2 regions of the Streptomyces sp. NPDC048484 genome follow, and region 1 is predicted to be linked to the other one. Evidence: riboswitches for the same ligand, from Rfam matches in the RefSeq annotation. Region 1 holds a riboswitch; the other holds the start of a gene.
The links. A riboswitch is a leader RNA that binds a small molecule or an ion and turns the genes downstream of it on or off. The one in region 1 is predicted to bind glycine.

Region 1 (4,971 bases):
GTCCGGGTTCAGCGCGAGACCCGCCTGGGGCGGCAGACCGCGCGCGAACTCGACGGCGGGCGCCACGGTGTACGCCATGTGGTCGCCGACGACCTGGCGGAACTGCTGCTCGGAGGTGAAGACCGGCACGTACACCTGCCCGCCGAGCTCGATCGTGGGCAGGTCGAGCGGGCCGCTGTGCGGGCCGCCTCCCTCGGGCAGTGGCACCCAGAGGAAGCTGCGCCCGGCGGTCTCCACGATCCGGGCACCCGTCGAGGGCGACGGGGGAAGCCCGAGGGAGGCGGCGAGCACCTCCTCCAACTCGTTGCCGGGCCAGCCGACATGGGGGTGGGCGTACGCCTGTGCCGGAAAATCCTGCACCGGAACGCCCTGTGCCGGAACGCCCTGCATTGGAACACCCTGTGCCGGAATGCCTTGCCCCGGAATGTCTTGCCCCGGAATGTCTTGCCCCGGAATGTTCTGTGCCGCGAAGTCCATCTCTACCGCCCGCTCGAACCGCCTTGTGCGGCTGCCGAGGTTACGCGCACACGCGCCCGCCCGCCGCAGCCGTGACCTGCTGAAGCCCGTCTGAGCCCGTCGAAGCCCGCCGACGCCGGAGCCTGTCCCCCGGAACCGGGGCTCAGTCGCCGAAATCGATGCGCCGCAGTACGTCCGCCGCGGCACGGTCGACGAGCACCGCGGAACCGCAGCCCTCGGGGAGGTCGCCCTTCTCCACGGAACGCAGCAGCCGGGCGACCGCGCCGCGGTGGCGCGCGAACGCGTACCGCGAGACGCCTCGGCCGCGCTCACGCTGGCCGTCGAGCGCCGTACCGGGATCGACGTCGAGCAGCAGCAGATGCAGTGTGCCGCCGCGCCGCCGGGCGTCCCGGGCGAGCCAGCTGCGCACCCAGGCCTGCGTACCGCAGTCGTGCACGACGACGCCCTCTCCGGAGCGCAGGGCCCGGCGCAGGCCCGCATAGTGCGCGGCGCGGACGAGGGGCCGGTAGACCGCGTACGGCAGGAACCGGGTGAGTCGGCCGTCCCAGCGGTCACGGGTGTCCTGGGAGTCGATGCGGCGGCCCGTCACCGCCCGGCGCATCAGGGTCGACTTGCCGCTGCCCGGCAGGCCCGTCACCACGACCAGGTCGGCCGCCCCGAAGCGCAGACCGTGCGGGCTGTGACCCGCGCGCTCCCGCAGATCGCGGACGACGGGCGCCGGAAGCGGGCCACACGCCGCCCTGGCCGGGGCGGGGGGCTGCTTGGGCAGCGCGATGCCCGTGCTGGTCGCGTACGCCGTGGTCCTGTTCACCCTGATCGTCCTCCCCATGCGGTCAGAGACCCATCCACGTCGAGTGTAAAGAGAAGGTAATGCGCTGGTCCCCTTCTTTCTGTTCTTGTCCTGCCACAGCCGCGTCACAGATCACTCCACAGCCGCGTCACAGATCCCTGTGAACGCCGCGTGAACGCCCCTGCCCCCTGCGCGGCCCCCCTGCGAAGCCGGGGCGTGCAATGATGTGCGCGCCAACTGCATACCGGCCGCTTGAATCCGCGCGGGAGAGTTCCGGGGACATGTACACGCAGGTGTACGAGTGCCCGGGCGCCGAAGGAGCAAGTCCCTCCCTTGAATCTCTCAGGCCCCGTTACCGCGCGGGCGAGGCACATCTGAAAAGCGGGCCGTCTCCTTCCAGTCAGGGCGTCGGCTCCACCCACGGTGCAAGTCAGTGACCACCACGTTCACCGGTGATCACGGCGAACCTCTCAGGTTTTCGATGACAGATGGGGAGGAACGACCTCGCCGTCATGCCTTGGGAGCCCCGCCGATGAGCAGCACGAGCAATACGAGTAACACGAGCAGTACGAGCAGTAACGCTTCTGTTGAACCGCGCCGCACCGCGCTCGATGCCCTGCACCGTTCGCTCGGCGCGACGATGACCGACTTCGCCGGCTGGGACATGCCGCTGCGGTACGGCTCCGAGCGCGACGAGCATCTCGCCGTACGCACCCGGGCCGGCCTCTTCGACCTCTCCCACATGGGCGAGATCACCGTGAGCGGGCCGCAGGCGGCCGCGCTGCTCGACTTCGCACTGGTCGGCAACATCGGCGGCGTGAAGCCGGGCCGGGCCCGCTACACCATGATCTGCCGGGCCGACGGCGGCATCCTCGACGACCTGATCGTCTACCGCCTCGCCGACACCGAATACATGATCGTGGCGAACGCCTCCAACGCCCAGGTGGTCCTGGACGCCGTCGTGGAGCGCGCCGAGGGCTTCGACGCCGAGGTGCGCGACGACCGGGACGCCTACGCCCTGATCGCCGTACAGGGCCCGGAGTCCCCCGGCATCCTGAAGTCCCTGACCGACGCCGATCTGGACGGCCTGAAGTACTACGCCGGCCTGCCCGGCACGGTCGCGGGCGTGCCGGCCCTGATCGCCCGCACCGGCTACACCGGCGAGGACGGCTTCGAGCTGTTCGTGGCCCCGGCCGACGCCGGGAAGCTGTGGCAGGCACTGACCGACGCGGGAGCCCCGGCCGGGCTCGCCCCCTGCGGGCTCTCCTGCCGGGACACTCTGCGCCTGGAGGCGGGCATGCCGCTGTACGGGCACGAGCTGAGCACCTCGCTCACCCCGTTCGACGCGGGGCTCGGCCGGGTCGTGAAGTTCGAGAAGGAGGGCGACTTCGTGGGGCGCGAGGCGCTGTCCGCGGCTGCCGCCCGCGCCGAGTCGACACCCCCGCGCGTCCTGGTCGGCCTGGTCGCCGAGGGCCGCCGTGTTCCGCGCGCCGGGTATCCCGTCGTCGCCGACGGCAAGGTCGTCGGCGAGGTCACCTCGGGCGCGCCCTCGCCGACGCTCGGCAGGCCGATCGCGATGGCGTACGTCGACGCGGAGCACGCGGCGCCCGGCACCGCCGGTGTCGGTGTGGACATCCGGGGCAGCCACGAGCCGTACGAGGTCGTGGCGCTGCCGTTCTACAAGCGCGAGAAGTAACACTGGTCGGCGCGTGTCGGAAGGAGAACCGGGGTCGGGGTCCGAACCGGTCCGCAGGCTCCAGAAGTGACACCGGCCCTCCAGTCCTCCGAAGTGAGACACCCGGTGACCTCGGGCACATCGCCCGGTTCACCCCGGTCCCCCTGCATCAGCACTCCCCGGCGTACAGGAGAATTCAAGCCATGAGCAACCCCCAGCAGCTGCGCTACAGCAAGGAGCACGAGTGGCTGTCGGGCGCCGAGAACGGCGTCTCGACAGTCGGCATCACGGAGCACGCGGCCAACGCGCTCGGTGACGTCGTGTACGTCCAGCTCCCCGAGGTCGGTGCGACGGTGACCGCGGGCGAGACCTGCGGCGAACTGGAGTCCACCAAGTCGGTGAGCGACCTGTACTCGCCCGTCACCGGTGAGATCACCGAGATCAACCAGGACGTCGTGGACGACCCCGCGCTGGTGAACACCGCTCCCTTCGAGGGCGGCTGGCTGTTCAAGGTACGGGCGGCGGACGAGCCGAAGGACCTGCTCTCCGCCGACGAGTACACCGAATTCTCCGGCTCCTGAACTCCTCGGCTCCTGAACTCTTCGGCTCCTAAGGACTCCCGACCGATGTCGCTTCTGAACACGCCCCTGCACGAACTCGACCCGGACGTCGCCGCCGCCGTCGACGCCGAGCTGAACCGTCAGCAGTCCACCCTCGAAATGATCGCGTCGGAGAACTTCGCTCCGCTCGCGGTCATGGAGGCCCAGGGCTCGGTCCTCACCAACAAGTACGCCGAGGGCTACCCGGGCCGCCGCTACTACGGCGGCTGTGAGCACGTCGACGTCGCCGAGCAGATCGCGATCGACCGGGTCAAGGACCTGTTCGGCGCCGAGTACGCCAACGTGCAGCCGCACTCGGGCGCTTCCGCCAACCAGGCCGCGCTCTTCGCGCTGGCCCAGCCCGGTGACACCATCCTCGGCCTGGACCTGGCCCACGGCGGCCACCTGACCCACGGGATGCGGCTGAACTTCTCCGGCAAGCAGTTCAACGTGGTCGCGTACCACGTGGACGACGCCGGCCTGGTCGACATGGCCGAGGTCGAGCGGCTCGCCAAGGAACACCGCCCGAAGGTGATCATCGCGGGCTGGTCGGCGTACCCCCGTCAGCTGGACTTCGCCGAGTTCCGCCGGATCGCGGATGAGGTCGAGGCCTACCTGTGGGTCGACATGGCGCACTTCGCGGGCCTCGTCGCCGCCGGCCTCCACCCGAACCCGGTGGAGCACGCGGACGTGGTCACCTCCACCACCCACAAGACGCTCGGCGGCCCCCGCGGCGGGATCATCCTCGCCAAGAAGGCCTTCGCCAAGAAGCTGAACTCGTCCGTCTTCCCTGGCTTCCAGGGCGGCCCCCTGGAGCACGTGATCGCGGCGAAGGCGGTCTCCTTCAAGATCGCCGCCACGGAGGAGTTCAGGGAGCGGCAGGTCCGTACGGTCGAGGGCGCCCGGATCCTCGCCGAGCGGCTGACCGCGGCCGACGCCCGCGAGGCCGGAGTGAACGTGCTCTCCGGCGGCACGGACGTCCACCTGATCCTGGTCGACCTGCGCGAGTCCGAGCTGGACGGACAGCAGGCGGAGGACCGGCTCCACGAGGTGGGCATCACGGTCAACCGCAACGCCGTCCCGAACGACCCCCGGCCGCCGATGGTGACCTCGGGCCTGCGGATCGGTACGCCGGCCCTGGCGACCCGCGGCTTCACGGCCGAGGACTTCACCGAGGTCGCGGACGTCATCGCCGAGACCCTCAAGCCGGTCTACGACGCGGCGTCGCTCAAGGCCCGGGTGACCGCCCTGGCCGACAAGCACCCGCTGTACCCCGGTCTGGGCAAGTAGTTCCGTTTCGGGGCAGGTAGTTCCGTTTCACGGGGTACCCCGCACACTGGAAGGTGCGCGCGGTACCCCGCCCGGACCTTGCCCCACCCCGCTTCACCCCGCTTCACCCCGCTTCACCCTGTTTTGAGGAGTTCCCGTGG
Region 2 (4,971 bases), on a different contig from region 1:
GCTCCAGGCGCTTGGCCACGTAGTTGGCACTCAGCACGGCGACCTGCGTGGCCCGCTTGAGTCCCTCACCGCCCATGAGACGGACGTACGCCCACGAGATCGGCAGTATGCCCGCGGAACCCCAGGGAGCCGCGGAGATCGGGCCCACGCCCGTCTCCGGTCCCGCGGCGGGCTGCAGCGGGTGGTTCGGCAGGTACGGCGCCAGGTGCGCGCGCACCCCGACCGGCCCCACACCCGGGCCGCCGCCACCGTGCGGGATGCAGAACGTCTTGTGCAGGTTGAGGTGCGAGACGTCGCCGCCGAAGTGACCCGGCTTGGCGAGCCCGACCAGCGCGTTGAGGTTGGCGCCGTCCACGTACACCTGGCCGCCCGCCTCGTGCACCTGCGCGCAGATGTCGGCGACGTGCTCCTCGAACACACCGTGCGTCGAGGGGTACGTGATCATCAGCACGGACAGCTCGTCACGGTACTGCTCGATCTTGGCGCGCAGGTCCTCGACGTCGATCTCGCCGTCCCCGGCGGTCTTCACGACGACGACCTTCATACCGGCCATCACGGCGCTGGCCGCGTTCGTGCCGTGCGCGGAGGACGGGATCAGGCAGATGGTGCGCTGCTCGTCGCCGCCCGCCCGGTGGTAGCCGCGGACGGCCAGCAGACCGGCCAGCTCGCCCTGCGAACCGGCGTTGGGCTGGAGCGACACCTTGTCGTACCCGGTGACCTCGGCCAGCTGCTCCTCCAGCTCACGGATGAGCGTCAGATAACCCTGTGCCTGCTCGGCGGGCGCGAAGGGGTGCAGCTGCCCGAACTCGGGCCAGGTGACCGGCTCCATCTCGGCGGTCGCGTTGAGCTTCATCGTGCATGAGCCGAGCGGGATCATGCCCCGGTCGAGCGCGTAGTCGCGGTCCGCGAGACGGCGCAGGTAGCGCAGCATCGCGGTCTCCGAGCGGTACTGCTGGAAGACCGGGTGTGCGAGGTACGCGTCGGTGCGCAGCAGCGGAGCCGGCAGCGTGTCCTGTGCCGTCGCGTCCAGTGCCGCCACATCGCCGTCGACGCCGAACGCCGACCAGACCGCGCCCAGTTGGGTCCGTGTGGTCGTCTCGTCGCAGGACAGGGACAGGTGGTCCGCGTCCACGAGGTGGAGGTTGACCCCGCCCTGGCGGGCGGCCGCGAGTGTCTCCGCGGCCCTGCCCGGCACCCGCACGGTGAGCGTGTCGAAGTACGCCTCGTGGACGACCTCGACCCCGCCCGCCGTCAGACCCGCGGCGAGGATCGTGGCGTACCGGTGGGTACGCCGGGCGATGGCTCTCAGACCCTCGGGACCGTGGTAGACGGCGTACATCCCGGCCATCACGGCGAGCAGCACCTGAGCCGTACAGATGTTGCTGGTCGCCTTCTCACGGCGGATGTGCTGCTCCCGCGTCTGCAGGGCGAGCCGGTACGCCTTGTTGCCGTCCGCGTCGACCGAGACACCGACGAGCCGCCCGGGCAGACTGCGCGCGAACTTCTCCCGTACGGCCATGTATCCGGCGTGCGGCCCGCCGAAGCCCATGGGCACGCCGAAGCGCTGCGTCGTACCGACGGCGATGTCGGCTCCCAGCTCACCGGGCGAGGTCAGCAGCGTCAGGGCGAGCAGGTCGGCGGCGACGGTGACGACCGCGCCCAGTTCGTGCGCCTGGTCGACGACGGGCCTGAGGTCCCGTACGGCACCGGAGGCGCCGGGATACTGGAGGAGTACGCCGTTGATCTCGCGCTCGGCGAGTTCGGCGGGGATGCCGGCGCTCAGGTCGGCGACGACGACCTCGACGCCGGTGGGCTCGGCGCGGGTCCGGATCACGGCGACGGTCTGCGGCATGGCGTCCGCGTCGATGAGGAAGAGGCCCTTCTTGTTCTTCCCCATGCGGCGCGACAGCGCCATGGCCTCGGCGGCCGCCGTGCCCTCGTCGAGCAGCGAGGCGCCGGAGGTCGGCAGGCCCGTCAGATCGGCGACCACGGTCTGGAAGTTGAGCAGCGCTTCCAGGCGGCCCTGCGAGATCTCCGGCTGGTACGGCGTGTACGCGGTGTACCAGGCGGGGCTCTCCATGACGTTGCGCAGGATGACGGGCGGTGTGAACGTGCCGTAGTAGCCGAGCCCGATCATGGAATCAAGCACCTGGTTGCGATCCGCGAGGGAGCGCAGCTCGGCCAGCACCTCGGCCTCGCTACGCGCACCCGGCAGGTCGAGCGTGTCGGCGTTCTTGATCACATCGGGCACCGCGGTGGCCGTCAGCTCGTCGAGCGAGCCGTACCCCACCTGCGCGAGCATCTTGGCGCGGGCCTCGGAGTCGGGCCCGATGTGGCGCTGCTCGAAGGGGATTCCCTGTTCGAGCTCGGAGAGCGGAATACGATGGGCGGTCATTGCGGAGGCCTCCTGGTCTGACGACCTTCGAGGGGCACCACGGCATGGGTGCCCGGACGGCCTCCCCCTCTGTCATCTCAACCTGAGAGCTTCACCGGTTCGCCACGAGGGCGCTCCGGCTTTCACCGTCGGTGAGAGCGGAACCCGTCGAACACCCGGACACCTCTCTGCTTTCCAGAGTGACCTCGTCCATGCGGTACGTGTGCCTGAGAGATTCCGGGGAGGATTTGCTCCTTCGGCGCCTCCGATGAAACCCGGAGGACTCTCCCGCATGGGGTCAGCAGCCGCCGCCCAGCCTATCAGCGGGGTTCCCTCGAGTGGCCGCCCTCCTCAAAGTGCTCTTTCGTAGTGCTTACGGATGACTTGCGAGCAGCTGGAGGGCCCGTGCAGACCGACATCGATCCGCGCAACCTGATAGGGCGCAAGGCGTTCGACCGCAACGGCACGAGAATCGGCACCGTTGACGAGGTCTACCTGGACGACGCGACCGGCGTACCGGAGTGGGCGGCCATACGCACGGGCCTGTTCAGCCGGGACGCGTTCGTCCCCCTGGAGCCGAGCGAACTGATCGACGGATCGCTGCGCATCCCGTACGAACGGGCCCTGATCAGGGACGCCCCCGACTTCGGCGTCGGACGGCACCTCTCCCCCGAACAGGAAATCCAGCTGTACCACCACTACGGCCTGGATGTGGCTCCACCTCCCCCCTTCCCGGACCACGACTTCGGCCACCTGTCAGCCAAGGAAGAACCCACCTGAGTTCTTCAGGGACGCGGGAACGGTGCGACAGGCCACACACGCCCCGCACCCACCGCACGCACGACCGCACAGAGGCACGAAGACCTGCTTGCGGAAGACCTGCTTGCGGACTTTGAGGCCCCCCTCACCCCTCCTCCGGCGCCACATGCACGCCCGCGGGTATCCGCGCGACCAACGGCAACGGCTCCGCCACCTCCAGCGCAGGATCGTCGATCCGGAAGGTCTTCACCCGCCCCGGCCCGGAATCAGGCGTCTCGAACCGCACCGTGACCCGCCCCAGTCCGCTCCCCTGCACCCACCCGTGCCCGAACTCGGCATGCCGCACATCGTGCCCCGCCCGCCACTGCCGCTCGGCCGGCGGCTCCGGCTCCGCCTCCTGGACCGGCTCCTCGGCCTCTTCCCGGCCGGGCTCCTCCGACTCCTCGGCGGCAGCCGCCCGAGCCTGGGCGAAAAGGTCCTCCTGCGTGTAGTCGGCGAGTCCCGAGACCCCGACCCCCAGCAGCCGTACGCCTCCCGTGGTGTCCACGGACTCCAGCAGCCGTGCGGCCGCCTCCCGAACCACCGCGGGGTCGTCCGTGGGCCCTCGAAGCGTCTCGGACCTGGTCAGCGTGGAGAAGTCGAACCGGCGCACCTTCAGCACGATGGTCCGCCCCGACAGATGCGCACCCCGCAACCGCTGGACACACCGGTCCGCGAGCCGCTGCACCTCCATGCGCACCCGCCCCCTGTCGTGGATGTCCACGTCGTACGTGTCCTCGACCGACACCGACTTGGTGTCCCGCTCGGCCACCACGGGCCGCTCGTCGCGGGCCAGCGCCATGGCGTACAGGGCGACCCCATGAGCCTTCCCCAGCAGCCGTACGAGTTCGTCCTCGCCCGCTACGGCGATCTCGCCGACCGTGTTGATCCCGCCCCGGCGCAGGTGGTCCCCCGTGGCGGGCCCCACGCCCGGCAGGATGCGCACCGGCATGGGAGCGAGCAGCGTCCGTTCGGTACCCGGCTCTATCAGCACGAGCCCGTCGGGCTTGGCCTGCTCGGAGGCGATCTTCGCGAGCATCTTGCAGGCTGCCAGCCCCACGGATCCGGTCAGCCCCGTGACGGCCCGGATGTCCGCGCGCAGCTTCCCCCCGGCCAGCAGCGCAGATCTCTCGTCCCAGGCCGTCTGCCCGGCCTCCAGGTCCACGAACGCCTCGTCCAGGCTCAGAGGCTCCACCAGCGGTGACAGCTCCCGCAGCAGCCTCATCACCTGCTCGCTGATCTCCCGGTAGAGCCCGAAGCGCGGTACGAGGTACGCGGCGTTCGGCGCCAGGCGGCGGGCCTGCGCCATGGGCATCGCCGAATGCACGCCGAAGACCCGTGCTTCGTACGAACAGGTGGCGACCACTCCACGCGGTCCGAGGCCGCCCACGATGACCGCTTTCCCGCGCAGACTCGGCTTGGACGCCTGCTCCGCCGAGGCGAAGAAGGCGTCCATGTCGAGATGCAGGATCGTGGGCGCGGTTCTCACATGTCCGATGCTGCCCTACGCCACTGACAATGCCCCGGCACACCGCCTCCGGAGGGATGCGGGACCGCGCCAGAAACCGCCCGACCGCGGAACCTCCGGAGCCGCCGGAGCCGCCGGGTCAGACCGCCCGGTTGCGGCGCCGGGCAAGCTCGTCCGCGGGATTTGGCCCGACGAGTGTCTCGCCCGTGTCGACACGCTCCCCGTGCAGCTGCGAGAGCGCGTTCTCCACGTCCCGCCACACCACGCCCACGGCGATGCCGAAGATGCCCTGGCCGCCCTGGAGAAGTGCGTGGACCTCGTCGGGTGAGGA

Region 2: another riboswitch for glycine. It lies ahead of gcvP (aminomethyl-transferring glycine dehydrogenase); the one in region 1 lies ahead of gcvT (glycine cleavage system aminomethyltransferase GcvT).

What each region holds. Positions count from the first base shown of each region.
Region 1 covers NZ_JBEZJY010000068.1:15,935-20,905, reverse strand. The annotation lists gene AB0D14_RS40545 (enhanced serine sensitivity protein SseB) at 1-390, opposite strand, end outside; gene AB0D14_RS40540 (AAA family ATPase) at 620-1,288, opposite strand; glycine riboswitch at 1,521-1,635, shown strand; gene gcvT (glycine cleavage system aminomethyltransferase GcvT) at 1,800-2,963, shown strand; gene gcvH (glycine cleavage system protein GcvH) at 3,146-3,523, shown strand; gene glyA (serine hydroxymethyltransferase) at 3,569-4,831, shown strand; gene AB0D14_RS40520 (L-serine ammonia-lyase) at 4,968-4,971, shown strand, end outside.
Region 2 covers NZ_JBEZJY010000003.1:8,728-13,698, reverse strand. The annotation lists gene gcvP (aminomethyl-transferring glycine dehydrogenase) at 1-2,395, opposite strand, end outside; glycine riboswitch at 2,580-2,675, opposite strand; gene AB0D14_RS03305 (PRC-barrel domain-containing protein) at 2,780-3,154, shown strand; gene AB0D14_RS03300 (DNA polymerase IV) at 3,279-4,661, opposite strand; gene AB0D14_RS03295 (MerR family transcriptional regulator) at 4,780-4,971, opposite strand, start outside.